DNA from 2 places in the Rheinheimera metallidurans genome. Region 2 is predicted to be linked to the other one. Evidence: predicted binding sites of a transcription regulator. Region 2 holds the regulator's gene; the other holds the start of a gene.
What was found. The regulator FliA, encoded in region 2, starts transcription of late flagellar genes. The targets are predictions, from matches to a motif close to GCTAAAGTTNNNNNNNNNNCNGCCGATA.

Region 1: a site for FliA is predicted at 2,255-2,282, ahead of MN199_RS07880 (DUF5610 domain-containing protein). Genes of this name have one in related genera too.

Annotation. Positions count from the first base shown of each region.
Region 1 covers NZ_JALAHQ010000002.1:536,744-540,143, reverse strand. Annotated here, with positions in the region: gene MN199_RS07890 (DUF3718 domain-containing protein) at 1-83, opposite strand, end outside; gene paeA (polyamine export protein PaeA) at 284-1,591, shown strand; gene MN199_RS07880 (DUF5610 domain-containing protein) at 1,615-2,211, opposite strand; gene MN199_RS07875 (MFS transporter) at 2,345-3,400, shown strand, end outside.
Region 2 covers NZ_JALAHQ010000002.1:658,574-661,973, reverse strand. Annotated here, with positions in the region: gene flhF (flagellar biosynthesis protein FlhF) at 1-819, shown strand, start outside; gene MN199_RS08460 (MinD/ParA family protein) at 812-1,690, shown strand; gene MN199_RS08455 (RNA polymerase sigma factor FliA) at 1,687-2,406, shown strand; gene cheY (chemotaxis response regulator CheY) at 2,459-2,830, shown strand; gene MN199_RS08445 (protein phosphatase CheZ) at 2,856-3,400, shown strand, end outside.

The sequences.
Region 1 (3,400 bases), 120 kb from region 2:
GTGCCTGCTAACTGATCATTAGCATGAAGTTGAAACGCTGAGCTTAAAAGTAACGCGGCAATACCAAGTACAACTTTCTTCATAAATACCTCCAGGGAATATATTATGGCAAGCAAATTTGTTATTTGCCGACAAAGTATAGACAGACTTTAGGGCGCAAGCTTGGTGTTACACAAAATTCTGTTTGAATATTTTCAGTAAGTTAGCAAGATTATGCCAGAACAACGCTATAATAGCGCAGTAGTTCAGTTTATGGTGCTGACTCGTTGTTACAGGAGTGAACATGTCCACGCTAGAGTATATGCTGCTAATCATTTTATTGGTTGCAAGCAGTGCGTTTTTTTCCGTGTCGGAAATCGCGCTCGCCGCATCGCGTAAAATGCGCTTACGCCTAATGGCTACCGAGGGTAATGTGGACGCTGAAAAGGTATTAGCGCTGCAAGAACACCCAGGTAACTTTTTTACTATTGTGCAAATTGGTTTAAATGCGGTAGCTATTTTGGGCGGTATTTTAGGTGAGTCGGCATTCACGCCATACTTTAGTCACTTATTATCATTATTTTTTAGCGGCAGTTGGGTGCCTAAAGCCGGTTTCGCTTTATCAGTATTTTTTGTTACCTCATTATTTATTTTATTTGCTGACTTAATGCCAAAACGTTTGGCGATGATTTCACCTGAAAAAATTGCCGTGCGTGTTGTTACACCAATGTTGTTTTTAATTACCGTACTTAAGCCTTTTGTCTGGTTATTTAACGGCTTAGCCAACCTGTTTTTTAGCTTATTTAAAGTGCCAACGATGCGTAAAGATGATATTACGCCAGATGATATTATTGCCATGATGGAAGCTGGCGCGCAGGCTGGTGTATTACAAGAGCATGAGCATCAGTTACTAGAAAATGTATTTGATATGGAATCTCGCACCGTAACCTCAGCAATGACAGCGCGTGAAAGCCTTATTTATTTTACCGCTGATGAAACGCAAGAAGGTATTAAAGCTAAGCTTGCCGAGCATCCACATGCAAAGTTTTTAGTGGTAGAAGGCGTACTGGATAAAGTGGTTGGTTATATTGATACCCGAGATATTTTAATGCAGGTATTGCATGACCAACCTATATCGCTAAAAAAAGAAGGTATAGTTCGAGCACCGTTAATTATTCCTGATACCTTGTCACTATACGAAGTGCTAGAGCATTTTAAATCGGCTGGTGTTGATTTTGCCATCATTATGAATGAGTACGCGTTGGTGGTGGGTATTATTACGCTAAAAGACGTAATGAGTATTGTGATGGGTGAGCTGGTAAATTCAGAGGAAGACCAGATTGTTGCTCGTGATGAAAACTCTTGGCTAGTAGAAGGGCTTACACCGTTACAAGATGTAATGCGTGTACTCGATATAGACGGTTTTCCTAATTCAGAAAACTATGAAACCATTGCTGGTTTTATGATGTTTACTTTGCGTAAAATACCCAAACGTACCGACTTTGTGTTACATGCCGATTATAAATTTGAAGTAGTGGATATCGACAGCTACAAGATAGATCAGCTGTTAGTAACCCGCATTGCACCAATTGAAACTAGCGATAAAGCCTAAATAACATAGCAGCCGTAAGGCTGCTATTGCGTATTATCCGCAGCAGCCTTTTCGGGATTGGTCGCCAGTTCTAGCATTTTTTCGCGAAAACTGGTTAAGCCTTTCATCACTAAGCCATAAGTTTTATCTACACCCGTTTCCACTTCACCTTCGTATACTTGTAAACCTTTAAGGATATTTTTAGCATCGGCAAAGCCTTTTTCAATGCCACCACCAATAACCTTTAAAAAGTTATCAAGGTTTTCTTCTTCCGATTTATTGGGGTTTTGCTCTTTATAGCGGCTATAAAAACCAGTGGCAAAGGCAACAATGCGATCTGCTGTCGCTTCTGGTGAAGTATCTATACCCGAGTCGTAAATTTTTTGTGCAGCATTTGCACCCATAACAGGTTCAAGCTCTGCGTTAATACCATCTAGTGCGGTTTTATATAATAAACTTAACGAATCGTTATTACTGCGCAATGATACCTGTTCATTAGCGCGCATAATGGCGATGTTTTGCGCTTGCTTAGCTTGCGCCGCTTGATTTTTAATTTCTTGATTTTCTTCGGGTTTAACCGGCGCAGTGCTGGGTTTTGCTGCGTTTGTAATCGACGTATTACCACCTGATGTGATAGCCATAATATGCTCCTAAAATTTTACCTTAGTATAGTGCTTATCAGGTTATCGGTAGCAACTAATAAAACTTTAATTTTTATATTTATAAACTAATAGCCTTTATACTAGGCGTTATTTCTTTAATAGGTTTAATGCTGTGATTGAGTACAAAAGTGCGATGTTTTATCGCAGTACCTTTGCCTTGTGCTTAGCCGCCGTAGTGGTGTTTGCTAATTTGCATTTAATGCAGCCATTGCTGCCTGAATTAAGCCGTAAATTTGGCTTAAGCCTGTTACAAACCTCTTGGGCTTATACCATTAGTACGTTGTTTTTGGGCTTGTCGTTATTAGTTTACGCTGCTTTATCCGATGCTTGGGGCCGAAAAAAACTGCTGTTAATCACGTTAGTGGGTATGACCTTAAGTACATTGGCATTAACGCAGGTAAATAGCTTTGCCGCACTATTATTTTGGCGGGCGATACAGGGGATATTTTTAGGTGGCCTACCAGCTATTGCCATTGCCTACATGGGTGAAGAGTATACTAAACCGGCATTAGTGGCAGCCGTTGGTTTTTATATTAGTGCTAGCTCGTTAGGCGGTATTAGCGGCCGGTTAATGGCTGGCGCGCTGGCTGATATTGGCCATTGGCAGTGGGTGTTTTGGCCGGTTACTGCGCTTGGTATTTTAAGTTGTTTTCTGGTTTGGCGAACCTTGCCGCCAGCACGACGTTTTGTGGCAAGCTCATTTAACGCACGCCACGCAATAGCCGATAACTGGTATCACTTACGCCAGCCTTTATTGCTGTTAACTTATCTTATTGGTGGACTTAGCTTTTTTATTTTTTTAAATCAATATACCTATATTGCTTTTGTGTTGTCAGAAGCGCCTTATTATTTATCCAGCTTTTGGATTGGTCTGCTATTTGTCACCTACTTTACCGGCACAATAGGCTCTGCCATCTCAGGTAAAGTTGCGGTTAAAGTGCCGGTGCCGCTGGGTATGGCCTTGGGTATTGTTATTCTTATGCTTGGCACTTTGATAACCTTAAGTACTAGCTTGTTTGGTATTGTGCTCGGTTTTTTTATCAATGCGTTTGGCTTTTTCTTAACCCATTCATTGGCTAGCAGTTGGGTAAACCAATGTGCCACACGCGCTAAAGCCAGCGCCAGTGCGTTGTATTTGGTGTTTTATTATCTGGGGGCCAGTACCGGC
Region 2 (3,400 bases):
ATTATTGAAAACTTGCAACAGTTAGGCTTATCAGAACAGGTTGCTGACCAGTTAGCGTGCTTTATGCCGGAAGAGCTAAACAGCACAGATGCTTGGGATGCTGCACTAGAATTACTGGCTGGCCAGCTAAGTACCACTAATGATGATATACTACGTCGCGGTGGCGTGGTTGCACTGGTTGGTCCAACGGGTGTAGGCAAAACTACAACTGTCGCTAAACTGGCTGCAGAGTTTGCTAAACGCCATGGTGCCGATCAGGTTGCGTTAATTACTACCGACAGCTATCGCATTGGCGCGTATGAGCAATTAGCTACCTTTGGACGTATTATTGGTTGTCCAGTTAAAATGGCCAAAGACAGCGATGAACTGTCGCTGTTAATCAATCAGTTACAACAACGCAAACTAATATTGATAGATACCGCGGGCATGAGCCAGCGCGATGTACGTTTAGCAGAGAAACTTGCCAGCCTGATGCACAATAGTCGTGTTAAAATAAAAAGTTATCTGGTATTGTCTGCCACAGCACAAGCAAGAGTAATGCAAGAAAGTGTGACACATTTCAAACGTATTCCTTTGTCTGGTTGTATTTTCACCAAACTTGATGAGTGCTTGAGCTTGGGCGAAGTTATTAATGTCGCTATTGCGAACGCACTGCCAGTAAGTTATTTAACCAATGGCCAGCGAGTACCGGAAGATATAGCGGTTGCTGATGCACCAAAACTGGTGCAACACGCAGAACAATTACGAATTGCACAAACAGGCACGGCTCATCAGTGGTATAACAACGAGGTGAACCGCGCGGATGGAACCTATGCATAGTCATGTTAATACTGATGATCAAGCCAGCGGCTTGAGAAAAATGAATAAGCAGATGGTAAAAGTAATATCAATTACTGGAGGTAAAGGCGGTGTGGGTAAAACCAACGTCAGCCTTAACCTTGCCATGTCGATGGCTCAGCTTGGTAAAAGAGTGTTAGTACTAGATGCTGACCTTGGCTTAGCAAATTGTGATGTTATGCTCGGCCTTAGAGTAGAAAAGAATTTATCTCATGTTTTGGCCGGAGAGGCTGAACTTGACGAAGTAATAATAGACGGCCCTTTTGGTATTAAAATTATACCCGCCACTTCTGGTTCACAAAGTATGACCGAGCTAGCACCTGCCGAACATGCTGGCCTTATTCGCGCCTTTAGTGAATTAAAAACGCCAGTTGATGTGTTGTTGGTTGATACCGCTGCAGGTATATCTGACATGGTGTTGAGTTTTTCTCGAGCTTCACAAGATGTGATGGTAGTAGTTTGTGATGAGCCTTCATCTATCACCGATGCTTATGCATTAATGAAGATTCTAAGCCGAGATCACGGCGTAGAGAAATTTAAGATCGTCGCTAATATGGTGCGCAGCTTAAAAGAAGGCCAAGAGTTATTTGCCAAACTCACTCGAGTTACGGATCGTTTTTTAGATGTAAGTTTAGAGCTGGTTGCAACCATTCCGTATGATGAAAACGTACGTAAAGCAGCACGTAAACAAAAAGCGTTTATCGAACTGTTCCCCAAAACGCCAGCGAGTATGGCGATTAAAGGTTTAGCGTTAAAAGCTGTAAAATGGCCATTGCCAGTAGTGGCGTCTGGCCATTTAGAGTTTTTTCTGGAGCAGTTATTACAACCTAAAGCTGATCGGGGGGTAGTGTGAGCAGAAAAATTGCAGCTTATGGCGGTGTTGACCATATGCAGCAACTGGTCGAGCGTCATGCGCCTTTAGTTAAGCGAATAGCCTATCATCTGTTGGCTCGTTTGCCAGCCAGTGTGTTGGTTGATGATCTTATTCAGTCAGGGATGATAGGCTTAATTGAAGCCGCAAAGAATTTTGATGGCAGCAAGGGCGCAAGCTTTGAAACCTTTGCTGGTATTCGTATTCGCGGTGCTATGCTCGATGAGATGCGCCGTGGTGATTGGACACCACGCTCAGTACATCGTAATGCGCGGTTAATAGCAGAAACAATAGCTGAGCTTGAAGCACTGTACAGCAGAGATATAAAAGACAGTGAAGTTGCTGAAAAACTTGATATATCTTTGGATGAATACCATCATATGTTAAGTGATATTAGTAGTGGTAGAATAATCGGCATAGAAGATCTTGGTATACCTGAAGATGTTCTAGTAACAGCGGGTGATTCTGATAGCGATCATTTGTATGAAAACCAAGCTCATGAGAGTTTTCATCATGATTTAGCAAAAACAATTAGTAGTTTACCCGAGCGTGAAGCATTAGTGCTTTCGCTGTATTATAATGACGAACTAAACTTGAAGGAGATCGGGGCCGTGCTGAATGTCAGCGAGTCTCGGATCAGTCAAATCCATAGTCAGGCATTGGTCAGATTAAAAGCCAGAATGCAGGATTGGTTGTAACCTATTCTGAGATAACAGTAATATCTCGCCGGAGGGGATTTTGGATAAAAACATGAAAATTCTTGTAGTTGATGACTTTTCAACTATGAGACGGATAATAAAAAATCTGTTACGCGATCTGGGCTTTACAAACGTGTCTGAAGCAGATGATGGCAGCACAGCGTTGCCTATGCTGCAAAATGGTGATTTTGATTTTGTCGTAACCGACTGGAATATGCCAGGTATGCAAGGTATCGACTTGCTACGTGCCATTCGAGCCGATGCAAAGCTAAAACAAATTCCAGTACTTATGGTAACGGCAGAAGCAAAGAAAGAACAAATTATTGCTGCGGCCCAAGCTGGAGTGAATGGTTATATTGTAAAGCCTTTTACGGCAGCAACTTTGCAAGAGAAGTTGGCTAAAGTATTTGAACGGATTGGCTAATCGTAACTGACATAGGAGCGTAGCCATGTCCGCAATTACGGCGCCTTTAATTTCTCTTGAGCAAGCTAAAGAATTAGTGCAACTGCTTGAAATGGGTGAGCACGAAACCGCTAACCAGATGGTACAGCAACTTGCTGTACCTGGATCTTCAGAGCTATTTGCCGAAGTAGGAAAGCTAACCCGTCAGTTACACGATTCGTTAAAAAATTTCCAAATTGACCCATCGTTAAGTAATTTACTCGAAGAAGATATCCCCGATGCGAAAAAGCGGCTAATTCACGTTATCGATATGACGGAACAAGCGGCTAATCGCACTATGGACGCTGTTGAGTCGTGTTTACCTATTGCTGATGAATTAAGCCAGCAGTTAGGTAAAATTGAACCGCAGTGGCAAAAATTAATGCAACGACAAATGCAGTTAGGTGAGTTTAAAGGGCTATGTCATACATTAGATAGTTTTTTTACCCAAGCGAGTGGCAATTCTAGTACCCTTAACTCGCTACTTACTGACGTGTTAATGGCACAAGACTACCAAGATCTCACCGGACAAATTTTGCGCCGTGTTATCGA